3 regions of the Agarivorans sp. D1326 genome follow, and region 1 is predicted to be linked to each of the others. Evidence: predicted binding sites of a transcription regulator. Region 1 holds the regulator's gene; each other region holds the start of a gene.

Region 1 (5,172 bases):
AGCCGTTGTGGGTGCATTTAATATGCATACCTTATTACAAGCTGGAGTTTACTAGTGACAATTAACACGCCCTATGGCGCGGTAAGCCAGAGCAATTTCAACGCGGCAGCAAAAATTAAACTTTTAGTTTGCGACGTAGACGGGGTTTTCTCAGACGGTCGCATTTATATGGGCAATGACGGAGAAGAGCTTAAAGCCTTTCATACCCACGACGGATTTGGCATTAAAGCGCTACTGAATATCGGCGTCGAAGTCGCTATCATCACTGGTCGACAATCTAATATTGTGCAACAGCGTATGCAGGCTTTAGGAATTACTCGTATCTACCAAGGCCAACAAGACAAACTCGTCGCCTACCAGCAAATGCTTGAACAATTGTCATTAGCACCTGAAAACGTAGCCTATATTGGTGATGATGTGGTCGACACCCCAGTAATGCGAGCCTGTGGTTTAGGTGTAGCCGTGCAAGATGCTCACCCCTTGTGTAAACAACGTGCCAACTTTATCACCCAAACCCGTGGTGGTTTTGGTGCAGTTCGTGAGCTTTGCGATCTAATACTGCAAGCAAAAGGCGAGCTTGATAATGCTCAAGGTATGAGTGTATGAATCGCCCAACCTGGTTCTTTGCGGGCTTATTTCTCTTAGCCTTGGTGCTGTGGCAGCTTAGCCCGTCGGAAACTCAGCAGCTAAGTGCTAAACGCGAAGCCAGCAAACCAAACTTTGTTGCCGAAAAGCTCTACAGCGTGAGTTTTGGCGAAGACGGCAGCCCGCGCTATCGAATCTATGCTGAGGAAATGGAGTTTTTTGAACAACTTAAGCACACAACTTTTGCTCAACCTAAGATCTTAGTGTACCCAGATCCAAGCCAACCTGTATGGCAAATTGTGGCCGATCACGCTACAGTACAGCAGCAGCAAAACGTCATTTTAAATGACAATGTAGTAATTAAAAATTTAAGCCGTGGCGAGTATGTTCGCGACTTAATAACCGAAAAATTGGAGATCGACCTGCAAACAGAAACCATGAGCAGCGATCAACCTGTTACCGTTTATGGCCCTTCATACGAACTGTATGGCGTTGGCATGGACGGTGATTTAGCCAACGAAATAGTGACTTTATTAGATGATATCGAAGCGGTTTACCACAACCCACAAGAGTAAGTTAGCACTTGCGGCTAGCTTGTTTATGCTTTCTTGGGGTTCACAAGCACTAGAAGACGACTTCAACAAACAAATTATTGTTGATGCTGACCGCCAGCAGGTCAATATCAAAGAAAACCGAGTCACCTTTTACAATAATGTTGTGGTGACTCAAGGCTCGATTAAAATGCACGCCGAAGAACTCAGTGTTATTGGTAGCGAGGAAAAAGGCAGCGAAGTAATGATCGCTAAAGGCGAACCAGCAACGTTTTATCAATTACTTGATAGCGGCAAGCCAATTGAAGCTGAGGCTAACGAAGTGCGTTACGACCTAAAAACCCAAACGCTAACACTCACTACCAATGCTCAGCTCAAACAAGAAGAGAGCTTGGTAAAAGGTAAAATGATCAAATACAGCATCAATAAACAAGAAATGGTGGCACAAGGCGACGAAAACAGCCGTGTAACCACTATTTTCCTGCCTCAGCAGCTTGACGAACTAACGCCCAAGGAAGACCAGCAATAATGAGTACCCTAATTGCTGAAAACCTAGCTAAAGCCTACAAGGGCCGTAAGGTAGTTAAAAACGTAAGTCTAAATGTGGAAACAGGTAAAATTGTTGGCTTGTTAGGTCCAAACGGTGCTGGCAAAACAACCACTTTTTACATGGTGGTGGGTTTGGTGCCTCGTGACCAAGGCCGCATCCTCATCGATGATGACGATATTTCGAGTACAGCGATGCATACCCGCGCACGCAAAGGCATTGGCTACCTTCCGCAAGAAGCGTCTATCTTTCGCCGCTTATCTGTGGAGAAGAACATTCTTGCCGTATTAGAGACCCGAAAAGACCTCGATAAAGAGCAACAAATTGGTGCATTAGACGACCTTCTTGAAGAGTTTCACATTGGCCATATTCGCAAAAACCTAGGCATGAGCTTGTCGGGTGGTGAACGCCGAAGAGTTGAGATTGCTCGAGCGCTAGCCGCCGCACCCAAGTTTATTTTGCTTGACGAACCCTTCGCAGGGGTAGATCCTATTTCTGTTATCGATATTAAAAAGATCATTGAACACCTACGTGATCGCGGTCTAGGTGTACTAATTACCGACCACAATGTTCGAGAAACTCTCGATGTTTGTGAGCATGCCTATATCGTTAGCCAAGGCGAATTGATAGCCTCAGGAAAGCCAGAAGAAATTCTCGAAAACGAACATGTGAAACGAGTTTATCTCGGAGAACAATTCAAGCTATAGTTAAAGTGCAAGTTTAAAAAAAGACAATAAGAAGAAGGAACAGCGGTAGTTAATGAAAGCATCTTTGCAGTTGCGTCTTGGTCAGCAGTTAACCATGACCCCCCAGTTACAACAGGCCATTCGCTTACTCCAGCTTTCAACACTGGATTTACAGCAAGAGATTCAAGAGGCTCTGGAAAGTAACCCTCTGCTTGAGGCGGATGAGTCTCACGCCAGTGATAGTGACGCAACCGACGCTAAATCTGCCAATGAGAAGTCTACCGAGGCCGAATCCACTGCGGACATAGACAACAGTCAAATTGAAGCAGGTGATGCCATTAATCAAGAAACTGTTTCTGACGACCTTCCTGTTGACTCTACTTGGGACGATATCTACAGCGCCAGTTCTGCCCCAGCCAGCTCATCTGGCAGCGCCGTGAGCGATGACAACGATATGTTGTTTCAGGGCGAAACTGTCGACTCTTTACAAGACCACTTATTGTGGCAAATGCAACTTACTCCATTTAGTGAAGTAGACCAAGCTATTGCCTTAGCCATTATTGATGCGGTAGATGAATCGGGCTACCTAACCCAAGACTGTGAGCAGCTATTAGAAGGCTTACGTTCAAGCGATAACAATGACTTAGACGTAGAGCTAGATGAAGTAGAAGCAGTACTTAAACGCATCCAACATTTCGACCCTGTTGGTATAGCAGCGCGCTCGCTGCAAGAGTGTTTACTAATCCAATTAAGCCGTTTTGCCGAAGACACACCTTGGCTAAATGAAGCCAAAGATGTAGTTTCGAATCACATTGATGTATTAGCTAATCGCGATTTTCGTCTATTAGCCCGCAAAACCAAACTTAAAGAAGACCAGTTACGCGAAGTCATGCGTTTGATTCATACGCTTGAACCTCGACCTGGTAACGCGGTTGAGCCTAATCAAGCCCAGTATGTAATCCCGGATGTATCGGTTGTAAAACGCCAAGGACGCTGGGTTGTAGAACTCAACCCAGATGCAATGCCTAAGTTGCGTGTTAACTCGCACTACGCATCTTTAAGTAAAACCTCTACCAACGCTAACGATACCCAGTTTATTCGTAGCCACTTACAAGAAGCCAAGTGGTTTATAAAAAGTATCGAGAGCCGCAACGAAACCCTATTAAAAGTATCCAACTGCATTGTTCATCATCAACAGGCGTTTTTTGAGTATGGCGAAGAAGCCATGAAGCCAATGGTACTGAACGATGTTGCAGAAGCTGTAGAAATGCATGAATCCACCATTTCCCGGGTAACCACCCAAAAATTCATGCATACACCTCGCGGCATCTTCGAGCTTAAGTATTTCTTTTCTAGCCATGTGGCTACCGATGGCGGGGGTGAGTGTTCATCAACCGCTATTCGTGCATTAATCAAGAAACTGGTAGCTGCCGAAAATACCAGTAAACCACTCAGCGACAGCAAAATTGCTGATATTTTGGCAGATCAGGGGATCAAGGTGGCAAGACGTACGATTGCTAAATATCGTGAGTCTTTAGCAATTCCACCTTCTAACCAACGTAAGAGCCTTATCTAAGGCCACTAAAAGGGGAAGATATCAATGCAAATTAACCTTACTGGACACCACGTAGAAATAACTGAATCTTTGAAAGAATATGTCCACACCAAGTTTGCCAAACTCACCCGACGATTCGATCAGATCAATAACGTTCACGTCATCCTCAACGTAGAAAAACTGAACCAAATTGCTGAAGCCACATTACATTTAAACGGCGGCGAAGTATTTGCAACCTCTGAGCATTCTGACATGTATGCCGCCATCGACAGCCTGATTGATAAACTTGATCGCCAAGTCATCAAACATAAAGAAAAACTTAACAAACGTTAGCCACCCCCATGCAACTAAATAAAGTACTTAGCTTGGACTGCACCCAAAGTGCAGTTCAATGCTCTTCAAAAAAACGCGCCCTAGAAATAGTAAGCGAACTGGCTGCCAAACAGCTTGATACCACTACCCAATGCATTTTTGAAAGCTTGTTAAATCGAGAAAAAATGGGCAGCACAGGTATTGGCCAAGGTATTGCTATTCCTCATGGCCGTATCGACAACCAGCATCAAGCCACAGCGGTTTTCTTGCGTTGCGATCCCCCTATTTCCTTCGATGCTATAGATAACAAGCCAGTAGACTTGGTATTTGCATTACTAGTACCCGAAGACCAATGTAAGCAACATCTTAATACTCTTGCTCAAGTAGCTGAAAAACTTAACGATAAGCAAATATGTAAACAACTTCGTTGTGCACAAAGTGATGACGAATTGTACGACATCATGGTAGCCTAATACTCTTATCAGCCTTAGGGATTATCATGGAACTGATCATCGTTAGTGGGCGCTCGGGTTCAGGTAAAACCGTCGCCTTAAGAGTATTGGAAGATCTCGGCTACTATTGCGTCGACAACTTGCCGGTTGTGCTTTGGCAATCACTTATCGACAACTTAAAAAAAACCTATTCTAAAGTAGCAATTAGCATTGATATTCGAAATCTTCCCGATGAGCTATCACCGGTAGGACAGCTAATACGAGATGCAGGACCAGACATTAATCTATTAAGCATTTTTTTAGATGCGAAGGATGAAGCGCTGATCCGCCGTTACAGCGAAACACGCAGGGTACACCCGCTTAGCCAAAGCAATTTATCTTTAGCAGAAGCGATTGAGTCAGAAACCGAGCTATTAGCCCCCATTTCTAGAAATGCCGATTTGCGTATCGACACTTCCCGTTTATCTGTACACGAGCTAAGCGG
Region 2 (5,172 bases), on a different contig from region 1:
GCAGTTCTGGCGAGCGACCTTGGCCAACAAATACAACTAATTTTTCGTTCTGCTGTTGGTTTAGGCTTTTTGGGATCACATGTGCATTGGTGGCGATAAGGTGAGAGCCAACAACAAATCCGGTACCTCGCAAGCTGGCTCTAGGAGAATTTAGTTTATTGTAGGTGCCAATTCCTACAACAGACGGTTTGATTTTTTCTATAGTGTCTGCAAGTGCGCTGGAAGCTTCTACACTAAACAGAGATGAAAAAGAGGCTAGGATTACGATGAAGACGAGTTTCATACTATATTCTTCCTTGAATGACCTTTTAATCTTAATTTTTACTATGCATTAGAGCAAGTTGCTATGTTGTTCGTGGTTATATGCAGGCGAATGGATGTCGTCAATCTTATAAGGCTAACTAGTTATGAGTTTTAATTACGAAGATGCTTTTTCTCGGAATATCGGTTGGGTAACGGAAGCAGAGCAACAGGTGTTACGTGGAAAGCGTGTTGCAATGGCGGGTGCCGGGGGTGTTGGTAGTGAGCACATTGTTACCTTGGCTCGCTTGGGGGTTGGCAAGTTTCACATTTCTGATTTTGATGAATATGAAGTTCACAACTTTAATCGTCAAGCTGGCGCGTTTATGTCTACCGTTGGCCAAGACAAAGTAAAAGTAATGGAAAACATCTGCTTAGATATAAACCCTGAAGCGGAGGTGAAGTCCTTCCCTGAAGGTATTTTTGAGCACAATGTTGATGAGTTCCTTGAAGGTGTGGACGTATATGTAGATAGCCTAGACTTTTTTGCCTTGGCTGCGCGAAAGTTGGTCTTTCAAAAGTGTTTAGAGAAAAATATCCCCTTAGTTACTGCTGCACCGTTGGGTATGGGCTGTGCATTTTTGTGTTTTATGCCTGGCAGTATGAGTTACGAAGAGTATTTTCGATTTGAAGATGCTACTAGTGAAAACGAGCAATATATTAAGTTCCTAATTGGTTTATCCCCCGCTATGTTGCAGCGCCCTTATCTGGTTGACCCGAGTCGAGCCGATTTTCACGCTAAAAAAGGACCATCGATGCCTATGGCGGTGAAGATGTGTGGTGGTATAGCGGGTACGTATGTTTTAAAAATCCTACTTAATCGTGGAGATCTAATTACCGCACCTTACGGCTTGCATTTTGATGCTTATCGAAATCGATTTAAGAAAACGTGGCGACCAATGGGTAATCGTAATCCCTTGCAGCGAATGGTATTTAAGATAGCCAAAAAGATAGTTTTAAAAGAAGAAAGCTGAGCGTTTTTTATGTCAGTAAGTTTTACACATCATAATTGATTTATTTATTTTTAGCGTGTAACTATTTGTTAATATTGGTTAATTATATTTGGCCCGAGTTTTGCTTTATGCACGGTCTTTATATCTAAACGCTATTACCAAATTGGATGGGTGAAATGAACAAATTGAAACTTACTTGCTTGGCTGCAGGCCTAGGATTTGCAAGTATTTCTGCTAACGCTGAACTAATCACTGAATGGAATTACTCGAATGATGCGGGTTTTAAAGAGTGGAGTTCAAACGCTGGCCAACTAGGTATTGATACCGGCGGCGCAACAGCCGATGAGTTTGATCCTCTTTTTGGTGGTGAGTTACCTAAAAGCCTTGCATGGGGTACACCATACGGCGCTGTAAACCCTCAACTTATCAAAAGTTCACTTGAGATTGACGACGCTCAGTCTGGTCAAGTAAGTACAAGTGTAGTTGACGGTGTTGGTGCATTGGATTTCGTAACAGGTACAGGCCTTACCCATGAAAACTGGGGTGTAACTGGCAATACGTTGTCTTCAGCAGTTTTGTTTGATGGCTTGTTCCTGCAACCTCTAGCTCCTTTTGTTGGCCCAGCACTTCCTGCGCCGGTTCTTGAGTTTGATGTATTGTTTGAAGAAACGTACAACACTCCTACTAATGACACCTGTAAATACGGTGATACTAAAGTAGGTGAAGCTGGCATTAATGAAGCTGGTTGTGCTGACTTATTCACATTGGTACTAGATGACGGAGTTACGTTTACTGAAGTTGGTGATGATATCTACCTTCAGAACAGCTTCATTCTACCAATTCCTGGTTTTGACGATTACGTGTATACCTTAACTACTCGTCTTCAAGGCTTAACTGTATTAGATAACCTAGATTGTGGTCCTGACTCTACATGTATTGGTTTCTTAACTGAAGAAAACCAGAAGAACGAATTAAAGGCAGCTTTCGCTATTTCTGCTGCTCAAGTAACTGAGCCAGGTACTTTAGCTATCTTTGGTTTAGGTTTGCTAGGTTTGGCTTCTGTTCGTCGCCGCGCTTAATTAGCTGCTCTTATATAATTGCTGCTGCGCTTTCGCAGCAGCAATTTTTATTTTCTTTAAGAAACTCTCACTTCCAAAGATCAAATTCTCAATTGTAACTGTCTTGTTCGAAGGCTCAGCTTTCTCATCTACCTTTGTAGTGCTTAGCAACTTAACACCAGAATGCTGTTGTTTGTTGGTCCAAGGTAAATCGTAAATTGGATTTAGTAAGGGAAATCTTCATATATTAAGCTTTAGAACAAGGATCTTAAGGATCTTTTGCGGTGGTAAATATAATGGGTTTTTGTGTCAGTAATTTTTACATCCTATTTACTTCAATGATTTGATTATTTCTTAAGCTACTGCTTTTAAAGGTTTTTTAAAGTTGGCACCTAGATTGCTTTGTATGACTTGTATTTCGAATCGTACTGACCAAATGGATGGGTGACATGAACAAATTAAAACTTACATGCTTGGCGGCTAGCTTAGGTTTTGCAAGCATCTCTGCTAACGCTGCTCTTATCACTGACTGGGATTACCTAAACGAAGCTGGTTTCGATCAGTGGACTTCTGATGCTGGTTCAATTGACCCAACGGGTATTGATGCAACTGGCGAAACTTTAGATGATTTTGACCCACTTTTTGGTGGCGAGCTTCCTAAGTCTCTTGCTTGGGGTGACCCGTACGCTGCTGAAAACCCAGATCTTAAGAAAAGTGCTTTGAATATTGAAGATTCTAAATCAGGTACTGTGACTACCAGTGTTGTAGATGGTGTTGGTGCTTTAGCATTTTCAGAAGGTACTGGCCTTGTACACGAAAACTGGGGTGTAACTGGTGATACTCTAGTAGCAGCTACATTGTTTGATGGTTTGTTCCTTGCACCTACAGCACCTGTTGCTTTCCCATTAGCTCCAGCACCTGTACTTCAGTTCGGTGTGATTTTTGAAGAAACCTACAACACACCAACTAACAATGTTTGTAAGTACGAGCCAACTCAGTTGGTAGGACAAGCCGGTATTAACCAAGAAGGCTGTTCTGACTTATTCACTATCGTGTTGGGTCCAGATGTTACATACACAGAAGTGGGTGATGACATTTACTTAACAAATAGCTTCGTACTACCAATTCCAGGTTACGATGACTATGTATACACCCTAACTACTCGCCTACAAGGTTTAGAAGTATTAGGTGATATTGATTGTGGACCAAACGCAACTTGTATTGGCTTCCTTACAGAAGAAGATAAAACTAACGAATTGAAAGCTGGTTTCGCTATCTCTGCTGCACAAGTATCAGAGCCAGGAACATTAGCTATCTTTGGATTAGGTCTATTAGGCTTGGCAGCTGTTCGTCGCCGCGCATAATGCTTAATTAAAAGTCGCTAAGTTTTAGCATTGTACATCCAAAGCGCAGCCTAGTTCTGCGCTTTGTTTTTTCTGCAAGCCTGCCTTTTATAATTCTAAATTGTTTCTAAAATCTAAATGTTATGTTTAGAAAGTTTGAAGCTTTGAGAGCGCTTTATGATCCGAAACAAACATGTGAAAAACCTAGCAAGTATCCCTTATCTTGGGGCTGTTGTGAGAGGTGGCATTTCGTTATTGGTTAAGCGAGAAGCTAAGCTAATTGCTCAGCACTTTGCAGAGTATCTTCGCCCGGTAGTTGCTTATAAAACCGATACCGTACAAGAAGCATTTCGAATTCGTCATGACGTATACTGTGAGGAACTTAATTTTGAGCCAGTCCGTGAAAACGGTATGGAACAAGATGAGTTTGATGAATACTCTCGCTTTTGTTTAATCGAGCACAAACCTAGTACCAACTATGCAGGCTGTGTGCGAATAGTATCTCCTTCTAGTAAAGATGAGTTACTGCCCATCGAGAAGTTTTGTTCTAATGCTATTGAAGGTGCTAAATATCACCCTTCGCAATTTGCTAGAAGCGAAATTTGTGAAATATCGCGTTTAGCGGTTCGCCCACAATTCCGACGTCGTAAAGCGGATAACTTTGATGGTGCTGCCTCTGGTGCGATCAATGAGCAAACCTATTCTGAGGAAGAGTTACGTTGCTTTCCTTTTTTAGCTATTGGTTTGTATTTGTCTATTGCCGCTTTAGCTGTGCGAGCTGGCACCCATCACGCGTTTGTTATGATGGAGCCGCGTCTTGCTAGAAGTATGAGCTTTTTAGGCATTAAGTTTGAGCAGCTTGGTCCAGCTATTGAGTATCATGGCTTACGTGCGCCTTACTACATTAGTGCAGGAACACTTACACGTACGTTACCGGTAGGCTTTCAAGTCTTGATGCGTAATATTGATAAAGAGGTAGAGAAGGGTTGTCTAGCAGCAAGAAACAATGATGACAATGATGACTATATTAAAAAAATGTATTCACCGAGTTTCTATAAAAATGACTCTCCGAACATATCGTTACGAGAGAGCCATAAATGGTGTGAATCTAAAGGTTTATATTTGCCCCAATAAAGTCTTATTAGGGCTATATAGATTAATTTAGCTGAGCTTCTAGTTCAGCTTTTTTATTGGCTAACTCTGGCTCAATATTTATTAATCCATCGAGTAGCTGTTTAGCTTCTTTGGTTTGCTTATTTGCAATTAGTGCTTCTGCTAAATGCAAACCTACCTCATTACTAGCATCTTGCTTGTAACTATCTTCAAGCGCTTTAGTTGCTTCTACTATTTTCCCTGACTTAAGTAACATGTAGCCGTAGGTGTCTTTTACCTGTGGTATATCCGGCTTTAGTTCGTGGGCTTGCTTGGCGTAAGTTAAGGCTACTTCAAATTCGTTTAAGTCATGATAAACCCAAGCGAGGTTGTTCCAGGCAACAAAGTTATCTGGCTGATCTTTAA
Region 3 (5,172 bases), on a different contig from region 1:
CCCAAGGGCGGCTTTTTTGTGTCCAAAAGAAAATTGTAACTAGCAGCCAACAGTGAAAGAACTACGGTAACAGCTTTAGCTCATCTTTGTGGGTGACTTTGGCGTCAAAGTAAGTTGAATGCATTGCTAACAAGTGTGTGGCTACCTAAGCATTTGCCAGTTACTAATGGCTGGTAAAATGCTGTAATCAACTTAGTGAGCTAGTTTCACTTTCAAGGCACAAATAATGTAGATTGACGAGGTAAGAACATGAAAGGTGTAAGTTTTCACAAACGAGATGCACTATGGATGGCTCATATAATTGTCGAAGGGAAACGCAAGCATTTAGGGTGTTTTAAGAAGCAGGAAGAGGCTATCGCCGCCCGCAAAGCTGCGGAAAATGAGTGTGCGAAGGAGGCTGCGTAGCTATAGCGATAGAAAAAAGCCAAGTGTGCTGTAAATCGATTATGTCACAGCTAGGTACACGCACATAAACGTGGGCTAGAGCATACTTTGTTACGCAGATACTGGCGTCCCCTACAGGATTCGAACCTGTGTCTAAGACTTAGGAGGTCCTTGTTCTATCCAGCTGAACTAAGGGGACACTAAAGTAAGGCGCACACCTAGTTTAGTGTGCGGGTACATTATACTCAGCTTTAACTTTATGAAAAGCAAAGCCTTACTGTTTGCTTACTAAGTCACCAAGTTGAATATTTGCCGTCATGCTTGGGTCAACCGCTACCACAATGGCACTCTCTTGATACACTTGCTCAATTCTTACCATGCTGTCAGCCATAATTTGCTCTTGGCGTGGAATGTCCCAGTTTCCCCAGTGATAGTTTTGATGAATCAAGTTTAACAACATGCCGCGGTTAAGCTGATTCGCTTTCCCAAGGTTTATTTGCCAGCGATCTGGCCCCAGAACTTTTACCACGCTGCCTTGTAAGGGTTGGCAAGCTAGCAGGGCATCTACTTCGGTAACTACCTGTTGTAAGGTGGCGTTTACCGTTTCTCCATAGGCCGATAACCAAAACTCGGCAGAGTGGGGGGATACCACCTCTCTGGCGTCAAACTCCCATGGTGCGTTTACCGAAAAACGCTTGTTGTATATTTCTTCTAAATCAATGGCGTTGTATACCCTGGCATTCACCACAAAGTAACGTTGCGGATAACTAAGGTTAATAAATTTAGGCTTGTGCACTTGGTCTAGCGAAATGTTCTCGATTTCTAAGCCAAGCAAATATTGTGCGCCATAACGATCGGCAACATCTTTAATGCCCTTGTAGTTATGTTCTCCTGGCTTGTAATAATTTAAAGGTAACTTTGGTGGGGGCTTTACGTTGAACTGATTACCCACCTGGCGAGCAATGTCGTAGGTGCGTTGTTCAACTGCCGGTGATAGCTCTTGTAGTTGTCCCACACGCGCCTGATGTTGCTGCTTTAAGAAGGGAGGGAGTAGCAACATGTTTTTGCTATAGCCGCTGGCTTTACATTGGCTGGTAGCCGGGAATACGTCGGCCTGTAAAATTATATAGTATTGTTGGCCGTGATTACCTTCGTCTAATACGGTTAGGTTATGCAAGGAGCCTTTAGAAACCACTTCAATTTGATCAAGGGTGAGTTGCCCACCAGAGACTTTGCTAATGCTGGTAACAGACGCCCCCGAATACAACAGAAGCTGCTTAACCGCATCTTGGGTGGCTAAGCTTTTGGCTTGTTCAAAGTCGTTGTTTACGATGGTGGCTTGGCCCTTAGCCTCGTACCATATTGCCTGTGTCGACATGCTAATTAGCATCCCAACTAAAAGAATTATCTGTTTCATAAGGCCCTCCTATGTTTCGGAGTAAGCAATAACTATACCCAAAATAAAACGCTATTTTTTTGACTGGAACGGTTATTGCTTGGAACAGGGAAGTCGGAGGAGATTGATATGCGATATACGACACTATTTATTTTGCTGGTAACGCTACAAGGATGCAATACCAGTTTACATCATGTTTCTAATTATCCTTATGTGGAGCCGCGAGAGCAGCAAGATGCCGCTTTGTATGTGCATGTCGACAACCTGTCTCAACAGTTAACTGATGACGTGGATTTAACCGAGACTGACTCTGTGGCTATAAGTACGGTGGTGGATTTAGACAACTTGCAATCGAGCGATGGATTTGGGCGGCAAGTGGCAGAGGCAATGTTTGCCGCTTTATCGCGTGAAGGCGTAAATATGGTAGAGCCGCGCCTTACTGGACGTTTGCAAATGGACCCCGGTTTCGGCGAGTTTTCGTTATCGCGAGATGCAGATTTACTGAGAACTGAAATGGAGATTACCTATGTGGTGGTTGGCAGTTTTCAGCGAACAACTTCGGGTAGGCATGTAAATCTTCGTTTAGTTGAGCTATCTAGCCAAGCGGTTGTGTCGGCTGCTTATCAATTTATCCCCAATATGGCGGGGGCAACTTCACCGCGTGTGACTAGTGTAAATGGGAGCTTGCAGCGTCATGAACAATCTGTACTTTAGATCGTGGTTTATTAGTCTAGCGGTTTTGTTGTTGCTAGCTTGTACGCCAACAACCCAAGTTAAACAAGTTGAATGGACTTATGAGCCACCGGGTGACTTTACCGTGGTTAATGCCGTTGGTTATGCGCCTATTAGTCAGCAACGTGGCGCAGACATGAGCGCTAAACAATTACGCGCAATGAAAGCCTCGAAGCTGGACGCATACAGAGAGCTTTCTGAGCAAGTGTATGGCCAACATATCGATAGTACCGCAACTGTCAGCGATATGGTGCTTGGTAACGAGCGTTTAGCTGCCTCGGTTGCTGGGGTAATTCGTGGTGCTAAGGTGATTAACGCCTACGCGGTTGACGATGTATATGTCACTGAGTTGCAACTAGATTTCCGAGAAGTGTACCGCGTTACTATGTCTATGGCGCCAACTCGCCATCTTGAGAGTCAAAAAACCGTTCATTTTTAGTAAAGATTTTACCTTTCTGGCCGATACTTAAAGCGTAATAGACGATTAAGGAAGCGACATGAAAGGTATATCTTTAGTAGCCTTGGCTACTACAATGCTGGTGGGGTGCTCTAGTTCCCCATCAATGCAAAAAGTGGTGGTGTACGATGGCTCAAAGCATCACGCCGCACATACTCACAACGCTCACTACATGGAAGGTGTTGTAGATGAGAACGGGCAGTTGTTTTTAAGTGGAATGCAAAGCCGTTCGCTTAACCCTGCCAGCCCAGATATGAGTGACCCTGATGTTCAGCACTCACTGACCGATTATGTAAATCTAATGTCGCAACGCCTAGTCTCAAGCTCTCACTATGTGAATGCCGATACGCCTATTGGCGTGGCTTCGTTTGTTCCTTTAGATAACCTTCGCACCACTGATTTATTTGGCATGCAGCTAGCCGAAAGCTTTGTTTACGAAATGCAACAAAGTGGCTTTTCGGTAATTGATTATAAAACCACTGGTTTTATTCGCATTACCCCAGAAGGGGACTTTGTATATAGCCGCAACGTAAAAGAGTTATCTAAGCGTTTACCCATTGAATACTTGCTCGTAGGTACTTTTAGCAAATCAAATAAAGGTATTTTGGTTAACGCTCGGATCGTTGGCGCTCAATCAAAAGTCGTGGTTGCTTCTGCTCAAGAGCTTATTCCGAATGAGGTGTATCAAAGCAAAGTACCTGCGCCAGTTAAGCGAGATGGGGTAATGATTATCGAGTCGCGTAAGCAGGCCAGTAAAACTAAGATGCCGATGGGGGAGCGTGGTTAGTTAATTTCGTCTATTACTGTTATACGCAAAACCCTAGCCTTGGCTGGGGTTTTGTTGTTTTTGAATATGTAACTACTACAAGCAACATTTTTTCCATTAACAACAGTAGAGCATTCAGAAGTTCAAATTCAATTAGCTAAGGTGAACAGCTTAATGCCCAGTTAATTTGGATTATGTAGTTTCTGGAAGCGAGGGGTAACTTAAGCTTTAAAGCCTTTACCCATTCGTTGTGAACTGTGCTTTTTACCTAGTTTGTCATAGGTAGACGCATTTTGGTTTTGCAGTTGGTCAATTACGGCACTTAGCTGTTTGACTTTTTCATTGCTGGCTTTAATTATTTCGCCATTTAGCTGATTGCGTTCTTGGCATTGGGCCAGCAAACTTTTGATGGTATCTACTTGTTGAACAAATTGAGGATCTGAATTCAGCTGTTCTTTATTGGAAGACGCTGCGATCTCTTCATCGGCACTCGCTATTAGCGCCAGTACTTGTTCTTTTTGCTCAGCAACAGCATAAAGAGCAATAGTATCGTCTTGTTCAAGAGCAACTTTTTCTTGCTCCAAAAGAGAAAGCAGCAAGGTGAGTTGCTGCTCTTGAGTATTCAGTAGTGGGGCGATCATAGGCTAATTATCCAAGCGCTTTATTAAACTCACTTTCAAAGTCACCCATTTTCTGTGCAACTTTATTGGCATCTACTTGATAAGTACCATCGGCCACCGCTTGCTTGATTGATTCGAGCTTCGAGCTTCTGCTATCTGAATCACTGAGCAAATTCTGCTGAATACGGTTTAGTTGTTGTGCTTCGTTTGTAAGCATAACTGAATCCTGGGCTGCAGCAGAACCAGCGGTTGAACGTTGTTCAGCGCTTTCTTTTGTGCCTTTGTCAGCAACTCGATTTGAGTCTAGTTGACTAGGACGGTTTCCACCTAAGTTGTTAATATTTAAAGCCATAATGGCGCCCCACAGTTAATCAATTTTTCGTATTCAATAAAGCTATCGGCTTGCTTTGATAAAACTTTAGAAAAAAATTAAAGTTTTACCTCAACTATTCCAATCGCTTTTACTCGGCCGGTGACCAGACGCTGAGACTGATTATTTCTAACCCGAATGGTATCACCGATAGTGCCACTAGACAAAGCGGTACCTTGGGTTGTTACATTCAGCCCACCTGCATTGGCGGAGATGGTAACAGCATCACCTTTGCAAACTATGCAAATATCGCGCCCGGTTATAATTTGGTCTTTACGCATTGCTCGTCTAAGTTTAGCACCAACTAAGAGCTCTAGCTCTGTGAAGTAACTGCCGCGTAAGCGATTCTCGGGCAAAAAATTAGTGGTAAGTTGCGCGTTAGTTAAGGCAGCCCCTTCCTGGATGGGGGAGGCTGCTACTACCACGGCAAGCAATACTTGTTTGCGT

Evidence for each region. Region 1 encodes sigma-54, which starts transcription at its own class of promoters, with help from an activator protein. Its sites were predicted from a motif close to GTTGGCACGNNNNTNGNNT; they were not measured.
Region 2: a site for sigma-54 is predicted at 2,696-2,714, ahead of ACYFDN_RS10810 (THxN family PEP-CTERM protein). Genes of this name have one in related genera too.
Region 3: a site for sigma-54 is predicted at 1,864-1,882, ahead of ACYFDN_RS01970 (FlgO family outer membrane protein). Genes of this name have one in related genera too.

Annotation. Positions count from the first base shown of each region.
Region 1 is NZ_JBTWEN010000009.1:125,264-130,435, forward strand. It holds gene ACYFDN_RS17115 (KpsF/GutQ family sugar-phosphate isomerase) at 1-55, shown strand, start outside; gene kdsC (3-deoxy-manno-octulosonate-8-phosphatase KdsC) at 55-606, shown strand; gene lptC (LPS export ABC transporter periplasmic protein LptC) at 603-1,160, shown strand; gene lptA (lipopolysaccharide transport periplasmic protein LptA) at 1,186-1,665, shown strand; gene lptB (LPS export ABC transporter ATP-binding protein) at 1,665-2,390, shown strand; gene ACYFDN_RS17140 (RNA polymerase factor sigma-54) at 2,443-3,945, shown strand; gene hpf (ribosome hibernation promoting factor) at 3,970-4,257, shown strand; gene ptsN (PTS IIA-like nitrogen regulatory protein PtsN) at 4,266-4,709, shown strand; gene rapZ (RNase adapter RapZ) at 4,736-5,172, shown strand, end outside.
Region 2 is NZ_JBTWEN010000004.1:460,891-466,062, reverse strand. It holds gene ACYFDN_RS10825 (S1 family peptidase) at 1-283, opposite strand, end outside; gene ACYFDN_RS10820 (ThiF family adenylyltransferase) at 408-1,274, shown strand; gene ACYFDN_RS10815 (THxN family PEP-CTERM protein) at 1,430-2,332, shown strand; gene ACYFDN_RS10810 (THxN family PEP-CTERM protein) at 2,761-3,675, shown strand; gene ACYFDN_RS10805 (PEP-CTERM/exosortase system-associated acyltransferase) at 3,832-4,788, shown strand; gene prsT (XrtA/PEP-CTERM system TPR-repeat protein PrsT) at 4,811-5,172, opposite strand, start outside.
Region 3 is NZ_JBTWEN010000001.1:441,295-446,466, reverse strand. It holds gene ACYFDN_RS01985 (hypothetical protein) at 250-405, shown strand; tRNA gene ACYFDN_RS01980 (tRNA-Arg) at 508-583, opposite strand; gene ACYFDN_RS01975 (flagellar assembly protein T N-terminal domain-containing protein) at 659-1,801, opposite strand; gene ACYFDN_RS01970 (FlgO family outer membrane protein) at 1,910-2,494, shown strand; gene ACYFDN_RS01965 (LPP20 family lipoprotein) at 2,475-2,951, shown strand; gene ACYFDN_RS01960 (FlgO family outer membrane protein) at 3,010-3,756, shown strand; gene flgN (flagellar export chaperone FlgN) at 3,957-4,376, opposite strand; gene flgM (flagellar biosynthesis anti-sigma factor FlgM) at 4,384-4,707, opposite strand; gene flgA (flagellar basal body P-ring formation chaperone FlgA) at 4,785-5,172, opposite strand, start outside.